DNA from 3 places in the Oricola indica genome. Region 3 is predicted to be linked to each of the others. Evidence: predicted binding sites of a transcription regulator. Region 3 holds the regulator's gene; each other region holds the start of a gene.
The links. The regulator PhoB, encoded in region 3, activates phosphate uptake and scavenging genes when phosphate is short. The targets are predictions, from matches to a motif close to TGTCATNNANCTGTCAT.
Positions count from the first base shown of each region.

Region 1: ACQK2M_RS07050 (esterase-like activity of phytase family protein) is a predicted target of PhoB. The motif match lies at 1,431-1,447, and genes of this name have one in related genera.
Region 2: ACQK2M_RS04090 (1-acyl-sn-glycerol-3-phosphate acyltransferase) is a predicted target of PhoB. The motif match lies at 2,449-2,465, and genes of this name have one in related genera.

Region 1 covers NZ_OZ245747.1:1,382,016-1,386,293, reverse strand. The annotation lists gene ACQK2M_RS07055 (putative bifunctional diguanylate cyclase/phosphodiesterase) at 1-1,153, opposite strand, end outside; gene ACQK2M_RS07050 (esterase-like activity of phytase family protein) at 1,534-3,711, shown strand; gene ACQK2M_RS07045 (transglutaminase-like domain-containing protein) at 3,775-4,278, opposite strand, start outside.
Region 2 covers NZ_OZ245747.1:775,017-779,294, forward strand. The annotation lists gene ACQK2M_RS04070 (TetR/AcrR family transcriptional regulator) at 1-560, shown strand, start outside; gene ACQK2M_RS04075 (carboxymuconolactone decarboxylase family protein) at 764-1,108, shown strand; gene ACQK2M_RS04080 (OsmC family protein) at 1,112-1,537, opposite strand; gene msrA (peptide-methionine (S)-S-oxide reductase MsrA) at 1,711-2,358, shown strand; gene ACQK2M_RS04090 (1-acyl-sn-glycerol-3-phosphate acyltransferase) at 2,512-3,411, shown strand; gene ACQK2M_RS04095 (hypothetical protein) at 3,550-4,071, shown strand; gene fsa (fructose-6-phosphate aldolase) at 4,101-4,278, opposite strand, start outside.
Region 3 covers NZ_OZ245747.1:4,587,593-4,591,870, forward strand. The annotation lists gene ACQK2M_RS22715 (aspartate aminotransferase family protein) at 1-721, opposite strand, end outside; gene ACQK2M_RS22720 (GcrA family cell cycle regulator) at 1,061-1,615, shown strand; gene phoB (phosphate regulon transcriptional regulator PhoB) at 1,685-2,377, opposite strand; gene phoU (phosphate signaling complex protein PhoU) at 2,395-3,114, opposite strand; gene pstB (phosphate ABC transporter ATP-binding protein PstB) at 3,171-3,980, opposite strand; gene pstA (phosphate ABC transporter permease PstA) at 4,001-4,278, opposite strand, start outside.

The DNA.
Region 1 (4,278 bases), 3.2 Mb from region 3:
GCTCATGCGAGAAGATGACCGTGCCGCTGCCGTTTGCCTTGGCGCGGAACATGGCGAAGTCGGCCCGCTCGATCAGGCCCGTTTCATCGAGATCGGCGATCGTCGAGCGAACGAATCCCACCGACGCGGAGACGGAAAATTCTATGCCCGAAATCAGGTAAGGGCTGGCAATGCTTTCCCGGATCGTGTCGCCATGCCCATGCAACTGCTCATCGTTTCGCGCGCCGTCGATCAGGATCGCGAACTCATCGCCGCCGAGCCGCGAGACCAGCCCGTTCCCGCCTCCGGTGTCACGAAGCCTCGCGGCAACCTCGATCAGCAAAAGGTCGCCGACTGTGTGGCCGTAACTGTCGTTGATCGATTTGAAGCCATCCAGATCGACGACGCCCAGCACGAACTCCTCGCCACCGGCACGACCACGTTCGAGCCTCTCTCGAAGGCGCCTGAAGAAATTCCGGCGGTTCGGCAATTCGGTCAGCATGTCCTGGTCAGCCTGCGCCTCGGCCGTCTGCCGCAGCGTCTCGGCGGTCATGCGCGCCCGGATCTCACGCGATATCGCCCCGCGTGTGAGTGTCGAGATGCAATAGCCCGCGAGCGAGCCGGCAAGCGCGATCATCGAGGCTTGCAAGAGCATGTCGCCGCCTGCCTGGCTCGCGAAAGCCAGCATGGTGGCGACCGACGACAGGATCGCGGTGACAACAAGCCGTGTGCTGATACCGAAGATGGCGACAATCAGCATGGGCAGCATGAAAAAGAAGAGCTTAGCCGGCTCCAGCTGCACGAAGTTGTTGGCCGCCGCCTTGAGATTGATCAGCGCGAAAAAGGCGAAGCCAAAAAATTCCAGTTCGCGATAGCTCAGGGCCCGCCGACGAACATCAAGGCCCATCGCGAGGAAAGCCATCGCGATCAGTGCCGAGGAAACCGACAAGAATGCATGGCCGGCGGCATCCGCAATGAACAGGTGATAGAAAACGGTCAGGGCGAAATAGACCGAGATCGGCAGAAGGATCGCAGCGAACATCGACTGGTAGGATGCAGCCAGCGCATGGCGCATCTCCACCTCCGGGGCATTACCGGATTTCGAGCCCGCGCCTGTCGCGCGCAGCCCGGTTCCCCCTCCTGCAATGTAGTCACGCTTGCTGTGCCGACCCATGCGAATTCATCCGACAGGCCAATGGCGCGGTCCGCGATTGGCCGGTCCGTCTTGACGACTTGTTGTTGATGGCGTTGGCGCGTCCGCTGCGGCGGCGCGCGACATCCGGCCCGGCCGGGAGAGCGATCGGCATCATGCCCTGCCGTGGCGACAGACGCTCCCCGAACTCGTAACAATCGCGCTTTTGACAGACACTTAACGCCCTCATCGCGAATCCCAACGTCGTTAACGGCGCGCTAAGCGGAGCGCGAAAGCTGTCATCATTTCTTCGTCATCCCGTCATGGCGCTGTCATGCGCCTCGCCAACAAGTCGCGCGTCGATTGCCGGGCCGATTCCGCGTCCGTTTTACCGATTCCACGCAATCTCAGGGAGCTGAGGCATGTCCAAACAAACCAGACTGCTGGCCACGGGTACGGCGCTCGCCGCGCTGTTCGCCGCCACCGCCGCATCCGCTGATCCGGTTTTCAACCGCGTCGCGTCTTTCCCGGTCAACACCAACCTTCCGGCGGATGCCGACCCGGCATCGGAGACCTCCTCGGAGATCATCTACGTCACCGAAGACGGCATGACCCTGGTCTATTCCGACAGCCCCTTCGGCGGCATCGGAATGATCGACATCTCGGACCCCGCCAATCCGGCGCCCGGCGGATATGTCAAGCTCGACGGCGAGCCGACATCCCTCGTCATCCAGTCCGGCCACGCCTTTGTCGGCCTGAACACATCGGAAAGCTACACCGCGCCGTCCGGCGCCCTCCTCTCCGTCAATCTGGAATCGGGGGAGATCGAACAGAGCTGCGACCTCGGCGGCCAGCCCGACTCCGTCGCGCTGTCGAAAGACGGTTCCATGGTCGCGGTTGCGATCGAGAACGAGCGCGATGAAGATGCTGGCGACGGCGGTCTTCCGCAGATGCCGGCCGGCAGCCTCGCCATCGTTTCGGCTTCGAATGGAGCACTGGACTGCGACAGCCTGAAGATAGTCGATATGACCGGTATCGCCGATATCGCGCCGGAGGATCCGGAGCCGGAATTCGTCGATTTCAACGATGCAGGCGAAATCGTCGTCACGATGCAGGAGAACAACTACCTCGCCGTCGTGGATGGCAAGACGGGTGAAATCCTCTCGCATTTCTCCGCAGGTACTGTCGATCTCGACAATGTCGATACCGCGGAAGAAGGCGCGCTGACCTTCGACGACAAGCTCACCGCTGTCCCGCGCGAGCCGGATGCCGTGCAGTGGCTCGACAATGACCGCTTCGTCATCGCCAATGAGGGCGACTGGAAGGGCGGATCGCGCGGCTTCACCATCTTCTCGAAGGAAGGCGAAGTCCTCTATGAAAGCGGTCTCTCCTTCGAATACGAGGTCGCCATGGCCGGCCACTATCCGGAGAAGCGCTCCGGCAACAAGGGCGCAGAGCCCGAAGGCATGGAAGTCGGCACCTTCGGCGACAAGGCCTTCATCTTCCTTCTTTCCGAGCGCGGTTCCGTGGTCGGCGTTTATGAAGACACCGGCGCGGAGCCCGCGTTCAAGCAGCTCCTGCCGACGGCGCTCGCCCCGGAAGGCGCAGTCGCCATTCCCGGCCGCAACCTGTTCGCCGTCGCCAACGAGGCCGATCTGATCGACGATGGCGGCGTGCGTTCGCATGTCACCATTTATTCCTATGACGAAGGCGAAGCGGCCTATCCGATGCTCGTTTCAGGCATGGACGGTGATCGTCCGATCGGTTGGGGCGCCATGTCGGGTCTTGTCGCGGACGAGGAGCAGGCAGGCATCCTTTATGGCGTCAATGACAGCTTCTATTCGATGCAGCCGACGATCTTCACCATCGACGCCAACCAGACACCTGCGAAGATCACCAAGGCCACCCGCGTTACCCGCAACGGCGCGCCGGCCCAGCTCTTCGATCAGGAAGGGATAACCACGGACGGCGAAGGCGGCTTCTGGATCGCATCGGAAGGCCGTACCGACCGCCTGATCCCGCATGCCCTCTACCACGTCAACGCCGAGGGCGAGATCAAGAAGCAGGTCGCCTTCCCGCCGGAACTTCTGGCCGTCGAGAAGCGCTTCGGTTCCGAAGGCGTCACCCGCATCGGCGAAACGCTCTGGATCGCCATCCAGCGTGAATGGGCCGACGACGAGGCCGGTCAGGTCAAGCTCGTTTCCTACAACACAGACACCGGGGAATGGGGCGCGGTGCGCTACCCGCTCGAGAAAAAGGGCGCCGGCTGGGTCGGCCTGTCGGAGATCACCGCCAATGGTGACTTCGCCTACATCGTCGAGCGCGACAACCAGATCGGTCAGGCCGCAAAGCTGAAGAAGCTCTTCCGCGTACCGCTGTCCGAAATGACGCCGGCCCCGCTCGGCGGCGAGTTGCCGCTCGTCTCCAAGGAAGAAGTTCACGACTTCATCCCGGATCTGAAATCGACCGGCGGTTACGTCGTCGACAAGATCGAAGGCTTCGCCATCGATGCCGCCGGCAATGGATTTGCCGTGACCGACAATGACGGCATCGACGATTCGAACGGCGAGACACTCTTCCTGCGCCTCGGCGCCATGTAATCGACGCCTCCCAAGGCCGATCGGGAAAGCCGGGGCGGCGACGCTCCGGCTTTTTCTCGTCTGCTACAATCCCGTCACGTCGTAGGTCCAGACCCGGAACGACTTCAACACGTGCGGGCCGAAGGAGTTGATCAGCGGCACGTCGGCCGCGTCACGCCCCCGTGCCACCACCACCCGGCCAATGCGCGGTATATTGTTGCGCGGGTCGAACGTCACCCATTCGCCGCCGAGATAAACTTCCATCCAGGCGGAGAAATCCATCGGGTCGAGAATCGGAACGCCGATATCGCCGAGATGTCCGTTCACATAGCGTGCCGGGATATTCATGCACCGGCAGAAGGCGATGGCGAGATGGGCGAAATCCCGGCAGACGCCCACTCCCTCGACATGGGCGTCAAGTGCGGTGCGCGTGGAACGCGCCGCCATGTAATCGAACGTCAGGTGGCTGTGCACATAATCGCAGATCGCCTGGACCCTGCCCCAGCCGGGCGCGATGTTGCCGAACAGATCCCAGGCCGTCTGGCTGAGTTCGTCGGTCTCGCAATACCGGCTGCCGAGCAGATAGGA
Region 2 (4,278 bases), 3.8 Mb from region 3:
GCTTCGACGGGACCACGATGGAGGCCGTCGCGGCGGATGCAAAAGTGTCGATCATGACGCTCTATCGTCACGCCGACGACAAGGACGATTTGTTCCGCGCGGTCGTTGTGCAGGCCTGCGATCGAGCCGTCGAGGCGGGGTGGATCGACCCGGGCGCCGGGTTGACGCAGCCGCTCGGCGAGGCGCTGCAGGCCCGCGCCATGCGGTTCCAGGCGCTGCTGGGCGACAGGGAGACTGTCGCTCTTCTTCGCGCCGTCACAGTCGAGACGGACCGCTTTCCCGATCTCGCGGACAGGACATGGCACGCCCTGATCGGCACGCATCGCGATGCGGTGGCCGCCTTCCTCGCATTTCGGGAGGAGACGCGGAGCCTTGGCGCGGAGAAGCGAAACCGCCTCGCCGCCGCTTTCTTCGACCGGCTCGTCGGAACCGACATGCTCGTTTCCCTGCTGGGCGGTCATGCGGCGCCGTCCGGGTTGCAGGAAGCGCGCGCCCGCGCCGCTGCTGCTGACATCCTCGCCGCCGTTCCGCCCTACGCGCCTAGCCGTGGAATGGTCTGAGGATTTCAAAATCGGCTGATCGGCATGGGCACTTTCTTGAGTAGCCGCCCCTTCCTCTTGCCAGGAAGGAGATCGCCGTTCCTCCCGAACAGTTCTGGCCCGCGATGGGGGACGAGGATGGCGCGACATATCTCCTTGACCCGCATCAACTCGCCATCGCCGTTTCCGCGATAGGACGTCCGGAAAAATGAAAGGAATGGCATATGGCCGAGACAGACTGGGTTGCATTCACCGATCAGACCAACCAGCGCATGGCGGAACTGCGCAAGGCGATGCCGGAGCCCGCGAAGGGCTTCAGCGCTCTGGCGCAGGCGGCGATCAAGCCGGGCGCACTCGATTCGAAAACCAAGGAACTCATCGCGCTCGCCATCGGCATCACCGCGCGTTGCGACGGCTGTCTCGCGTTCCACGCCAAGGCCGCGAAAAAACATGGCGCTTCCCGCGAAGAGGTGATCGAGACGATCGCCGTGGCGCTCTATATGGGCGGTGGCCCGTCGATGATTTATGGCGCCGAGGCGTTGTCCGCCTTCGACGCCATGGGCGAGTAACGCTCAGACCAGCTTCGCGTCCAGCGTGATGGTGATCGCCGCCAGCGCACCGGAAACGGGGCAGCCTTCCTTGGCCTTGGTCGCAAGTTCCTGGAAGGTTTCGTCCTCGATGCCCGGGACGGAGGCCTCGAGCACCAGCGCGCTGCCCTTGATACCCTCGCCGGGCACCACTTCCACGGTTGCTTTCGCCTCGAGCTTGTCTGCCGGCGTGCCGTTTTCCGCGAGGAAATGCGACAGCTGCATTGCGAAGCACCCGGCATGTGCCGCGGCGATCAGTTCTTCCGGATTGGTGCCGGCTGTGCCGTCCTCATCCTCGAAACGGGTGCGGAAGTCGTAGCGCTTGTCGTTGAGCGCGCCGCTCTGCGTCGTCAGGCGACCTTTGCCCTCCTGAAGATTGCCTTCCCAGACGGCTGAAGCATGGCGTTTCATGTTGGTCTCCTTTTGTGAATTCGGGAGTCTAACTGCTGTACCCGGCCTTCGGTTCAAGCCGCGATCAAAAATATTGCTCACGCAAGCGTGTTCAAATCTGATTGGGCGCGGGGTCGGCATTGTGAAATGGGTGCTCCATGTGAGGATGCAGGAACACGAACGGAGGACATCCGATGACCTTGCTCAAAAAGACGATTGCTGCGCTGTCGCTGGCCGCAACGGCCCTGACCGCCATGCCTGCTTCCGCCGAAACCAAATCCCTGGTTGTCGCCGGTGGTTGTTTCTGGTGCGTTGAAAGCGATTTCGACCATATGGAGGGCGTCGTCGCGACGACGTCGGGCTATGCGGGCGGCGAGATGGACAATCCGACCTACCGCGACCACGGCAAGCACCGCGAGGTCGTCAAGGTCGATTACGACGACACCAGGACGGATTATCGCACACTGGTGACGAATTTCCTTCGCACCATCGACCCGACCGATGCCGGCGGACAGTTCTGCGACCGCGGCCACAGCTACACGACCGCGATCCATGCGGGCACCAGCGAGGAGGCGGAAGCGGCCCGCGAGGCGATCGCCGACGCGCAGGAGACGCTCGGGAAGCCGGTCGTGACGCCGGTCGAGGGGCCTGCGACCTTCTGGAAGGCCGAGGATTACCATCAGGACTATTATCTCAGCCAGGAGAAGGTGCTGAGCCGATTCGGAATCGTCACCCGCGCCAAGGCCTACAAGGGCTACCGCAAGGGATGCGGCCGCGATGCGCGTGTGAGAGAGCTGTGGGGCGCGCAGGCCTTTCGCGGGGTCGAAAAAGCCGGCAGCTGACGTTACCGTCGTTAACGCACTATTATTTCTTTGAAATTCACGCTGTGGCATAATATGTCGCAGCGTGACGCTTCACTGTATTGGCGGATGTGTCATACTATCGATATACAAATCGGTGAGAGGACGGCGACGACGCCCACCGGACACATGGCCATGGAATTCCAGAGCGCATCTTCGACTTTCTCCGACATCGTGACGGGTCGGGCGGATTCCCGTGTGCTGAAAGACCGCCACATCGTGGATCAGCTGATCGAGGAGCGTGGCCAGACGCTGATCAAGCATCCGATGTGGCCGCTGATCCGGCCGGCGCTCTACAAGGTCCTCTATTACGATCAGGCCGTTCGCATGGCCGACGAGGTCGCGGAGCTCAGCGGCATCGAGTGTTTCGAATATGTCAGCCGAATGCTGGAGCTCGATGTCACCGTCGAGGGCAAGGAAAACCTTCCCTCCGAAGGCGCGTTCATCCTCGTCTCGAACCATCCGACAGGCATTGCCGATGGCGTCGCCGTTTACGACATGATCAAGGACACGCGTCCCGATCTCGTCTTCTTCGCCAATCGCGACGCGATCCGGGTCAACCAGCGTCTGTCGGAAATCATCATCCCGGTCGAATGGCGGACCACCGAGAAATCGCATGCGAAAAGCCGCGAGACGCTGGTGCGCACCAGCCGGGCCTTCTCGGACGGCCGGGCGATCATCCTGTTTCCCTCGGGCCGCATCGCCTATTGGGCGAAGGGCGGGCTGCATGAGCGCGCGTGGCAGGCGACCGGCGTGCACATGGCCAAGCGCTACAATGTGCCGGTGATCCCGATGCATATGAGTTCGCGCAATTCGAAGCTCTTCTACCTGCTGTCGCATCGCACGCCCGAATTGCGGGACATGACGGTGTTCCACGAGCTGCTCAACAAGAAGGGCCAGAACTTCCGCATGACGATCGGCAAGCCGATCGAACCCGACATGCTGGAAGGCGACGTTCAGGACCTGACGGTTCGCATGCAAAACCATTGCGAACATGTTCTGCGCGACGACGCCGAAGCCGAATTCGCCGGCTGATACCCTCCGTCTCGGCGGGCGCTTCCATCATTTCAGACCGATAGCCGCCGGGGCCGCATGTGCGCTCGCGCACAGACCCGTTCCCGTTTTCCACGCAAGGCTGGGCGCAAATCCCGTTCTCAGCCGGAGGAAAACCGGATGCACGTCGTCATTACACTTCTCGGTCTGCTCGGCGCAGGCCTTTTCTGGTGGTATCGCCTCAGGGCGGCGGGGGTTGCGGTTCGCACTATCGCCGATGCGGCGGGGCGCGCCCATGGCGCGGCGAAGAGACGCAGATTCCGCAATCGCGCCGCGGAAAGCCCTTTCGCGGCCATTGACGATCCCGTCGTCGGCGCGGCGACCGTGGTCATCGCGATGGCGCAGGACCAGGGCGTGTTCGACGACACGGCTGAGCATCGATTGCGCGAGACGCTGTTGCCGGTCGCCGGCAGTCCGGCCCTGGTTGACGAGGCGGTGATCTATGGCAAGTGGGCGGCCGGCCAATGCGCCGAAGCCAGCACCGCGTTGCGTCATGTCGCGCCCTATCTCAAGCAAACGCTGACGCCCGCCGAACGCGGACAGCTTCTGGCGATCGCGGAGACGGTCATCGACCCGGCAACGGGAACGTCGGCGCATCGCGAGCAGCTGTTGCGAACGCTGGTCGCGCGTCTCGAGGTCTGATGAAAGGCGGAGGCCGAAGCCTCCGCGGGTCAGGCGATGGACTGGCCGGTCTTCGCCCAGTCGGCCATGAAGGCCTCGATGCCCTTGTCCGTCAGGGTGTGCTTGACCAGCGCCTTCAGCGTCGCGGGCGGAACCGTCGCCACATCAGCACCGATCAGGGCCGCTTCCCTGACATGGTTCACGGTACGGATCGACGCTGCGAGGATC
Region 3 (4,278 bases):
TGATGTCCGGTTCAATGCCGGCCCACTCATGCGCGAACAGCTTGCCGGTCCGGCCCATGCCGGACTGGACCTCGTCGAAGATCAGCAGCAGGCCCTTGTCGTCGCAGAGCGCGCGCAAATCGCGCAGGAAGCTCAGCGCGACCGGACGGATGCCGCCCTCGCCCTGCACGGGCTCGATGAGCAGCGCCGCGGTCTCGTCCGTGATCGCCGCCTTCAGGGCGTCCATGTCGTCGAAGGGCACCTGGTCGAAACCTTCGACCTTGGGACCGAAGCCCTCGAGATATTTCGGCTGACCGCCGGCGGCGATGGTCGCCAGCGTCCGGCCGTGAAAGGCGCCCTCGAAGGTGATGATGCGGAAGCGCTCGGGATGCCCCTTGGCATAGTGATAGCGCCGCGCCGTCTTGATGGCGCATTCAAGCGCCTCGGCGCCGGAATTGGTGAAAAAGACCTTGTCGGCAAAGGTCGCGTCGACGAGGCGCTGGGCGAGCCGGCGCTGTTCCGGCACCTCGTAGAGATTGGAGGTATGCCAGAGCTTCCCGGCCTGCTCGCGCAGTGTCTCCACCAGATGCGGATGCGCATGACCGAGCGCGCTGACGGCGATGCCGCCGCCGAAATCGAGATATCGCTCGCCGCGCGTGTCCACGATCCAGGAGCCTTCTCCGTGATCGAAGGCGATGTCGGCCCGCGCATAGGTCTCGAACAGCGGCGATGGTTGCGTCATTTGATTGCCCCGCATGGTGTGCAAACGAAAAAAGCCGCCTGTTCCGGCGGCATTCCGGTTTTAAGATCAGACCGCGCTTGCGTCAATCGGGCTGGAGATTCCGCGTCTCCGGGGGGCGTCGGCAAGATAAAAAATGCAAGTTGTTGAAAACCGCGAAATCGGATTCACGGATGTCCGGCGACTCTTGTCAGCGAGTCAGCGGCCATAGTAGTTTCCTTTCAAGCGGGGCCAACCACGCAGAGTTTACTCCCAAGTTTCGCGTTCGGGTGCCGGTTTTTCTTGGAAAAACCGAGCCACGGAGAAGGATTCTGCGCACAGTCATTGGATGGAGAGACGGAAGTGAGCTGGACTGACGAACGCGTCGAAATGTTGAAGAAGCTATGGGCCGACGGCCTGAGCGCCAGCCAGATCGCCGCACAACTCGGCGGCGTGAGCCGCAATGCCGTGATCGGCAAGGTCCACCGGCTGAAATTGTCCGGCCGGGCGAAATCGGTTTCCTCGGGCGCACCCAAGACCAAGCGCAGCGTTGCGCCGCGGGCCTCCACGCCACGGGGCGGCGGTTATTCCGGCGGTGGCGGCGGCGGCGGTGGTGCCGGCGGACGCACCCTCACGACGGTTACGCATGCCGTCGGCGCGACGGTGATGAAGAACGAAGTCAGCACAGTGGCCTTCGCGGAAGCCGACCGCCGTCCGATCGAGGACGTCGTCGTTCCGATCTCGAAGAACCTGACGCTGGTCGAGCTCAATGAGAACACCTGCAAGTGGCCGCAGGGCGATCCGTTGTCGGAAGACTTCCATTTCTGCGGACACCAGTCCGAGGAATCCTCGCCCTATTGCAAATACCACGCGAAACTCGCCTTCCAGCCGACATCCGAGCGCAAGCGCTCGCGCTGAGCGAGAGGACATCAGGAAAAGAAAAAGGGCGGCCAATGGCCGCCCTTTTTGTTACGGAATTGGCGGGCGTCAGACCGCTTCCAGCGAATAGCCTGCCCCGCGAACCGTGCGGATCGGATCCCTCATCTTTCCGATATTGATGGATTTGCGCAGGCGACCGATATGTACGTCAACGGTGCGATCGTCGACATAGATGTCCTCGCCCCACACGCCATCGAGCAGTTGCGCGCGCGAGAACACCCGGCCAGGGGCCTGCAGGAAGAACTCCAGAAGGCGGAATTCCGTCGGTCCGAGCTTGATCTCGCGCCCGTTGCGATAGACGCGATGGGTCTCGCGGTCGAGTTCGAGTTCCCCGACCTTGAGCACGCTGGCGACGATTTCCGGGCGGGCGCGGCGCAACATGGCCTTGACCCGCGCCATCAGTTCGGGCGTCGAGAATGGCTTGACGACATAGTCGTCCGCACCGGTCGAAAGCCCGCGAATACGCTCGCTTTCCTCGCCGCGCGCGGTGAGCATGATGATCGGCAGGCGCTGCGTCTCTGGCCGCGCACGCAGCCGACGGCACAATTCGATGCCGCTGAGACCCGGCAACATCCAGTCGAGTATCAAGAGATCGGGCACGGATTCACGGAGCGCTATCTCGGCCTCGTCGCCGCGCAGTTCCGCGTCGACCCGGTATCCTTCCGATTCCAGATTGTACTTCAGCAGAACGCTAAGCGCTTCTTCATCCTCGACAACCATCACCTTTGGCTGATTGCCCATGCCTATGCTCCCATGCATCAAGCGTCGGGCTGATCCACGACGATTTTGTGCGTCTTGTCTTCTTTCGGGCGAAAGGCGGACAGATGCTCGCCCGTCACGATGTAATAGACGGATTCCGCGATGTTGGTGGCGTGATCGCCGATGCGCTCGATGTTCTTGGCGCAGAACAGCAGATGCGTGCAGGTCGTGATGTTGCGCGGATCCTCCATCATGTAGGTGAGGAGTTCGCGGAACAGCGACGTGTACATCGCGTCGATCTCGTCATCGCGGTCGCGGACCATGTTGATGCGCGTGACCGAGCGCGAGCCGAAAGCGTCGAGCACTTCCTTGAGCTGGGCCAGGGCGAGATCGCCGATATGGTCGATGCCGCGGACCAGATTGACGGAATGACCGCGCTCGGAAATCGCGACAACGCGTTTGGCGATGTTCTTGGCTAGGTCGCCGATACGCTCGAGGTCGCTGGCGATACGAATGGTCGAGAAGACCTCCCGCAGGTCGCTGGCGACGGGCTGGCGCTGTGCGATGATCTGCACGACCTTGTCGTCGAGCGTCGCCTGGGCCTCGTCGAGAACGAGATCGTCGGTGATGACCTTCTGCGCGAGCGGAATGTCCGACTTGATAAGCGCGCGGATGGAGCTTTCCACCATGCGCTCGGCAAGACCGCCCATTTCGGCAATCTTGTGGGCGAGGAATTTCATGTCCTCGTCGAAAGCGGTCACCGTATGGCTCGTTGGCACCATCGGACTGTCCTTCCCTTGTTTCGTTATCGCTGTTTCACCACCCGAGCCGGGAATTACCCGAACCGGCCGGTGATGTAGTCCTGTGTGCGTTTTTCGGTCGGGTTGGTGAAGATCTCCTTCGTATCACCAAACTCGACGAGCTCTCCGAGGTGGAACATCGCCGTGCGCTGCGACACGCGGGCTGCCTGCTGCATGGAGTGCGTTACGATGACGATGGTGTAGCTCTCGCGCAGTTCGTCGATCAGTTCCTCGACCTTTGCGGTCGCAATCGGATCGAGAGCCGAGCAGGGTTCGTCCATCAGGAGGACTTCCGGTTCGGTGGCGACAGCGCGCGCAATGCACAGACGCTGCTGCTGGCCGCCGGAAAGACCGGTGCCGGGTGCGGTCAGGCGGTCCTTGACCTCGTCCCAGATCGCACCGCGGCGCAGCGATTTCTCGACGATCACGTCGAGATCGGCCTTGGACTTTGCGAGCCCGTGAATGCGCGGGCCGTAGGCAACATTGTCATAGATCGATTTCGGGAACGGGTTCGGCTTCTGGAACACCATGCCGACCTTGGCGCGAAGCTGAACGGGGTCCACCTTCTTGTCGTAAATGTCCTCGTCGTCGATCGTGATCTCGCCTTCGACGCGCGCCACGTCGATCGTGTCGTTCATCCTGTTCAGGCAGCGCAGGAAGGTCGACTTGCCGCAGCCCGACGGGCCGATGAAGGCGGTGACGGCCTTGTCCTCGAGATCGACATCGACATCTTTGATCGCGTGGGTGTCGCCGTAATAGACCTGCACCTTGCGAGCCTTGATCTTTGTGTCTTTCGGGCCGGCGGCCGGCACGGTCGCGACTGTGTTGTCCGCTTCGGTCAGCATCGTTTTCATGGTCTTTCTCCTTACCAGCGGCGCTCGAAGCGGCGGCGCAGAATGATGGCAATGATGTTCATGGTCATGAGGAACAATAACAGGACGATGATCCCGCCCCATGCTTTTTCGTAGAAACTCGCATCGGCGCGGGCCGCCCAGGTGTAAATCTGGGCAGGCATGGCCGAGTTGGCCTCGGTGAAACCGGTGAGGAAGCTGTCCGGGTAGCCGCGCGCCACGAAGCCGACCATGCCGATCAGCAGCAACGGCGCGGTTTCGCCAAGTGCCTGCGCCAGTCCGATGATCGTTC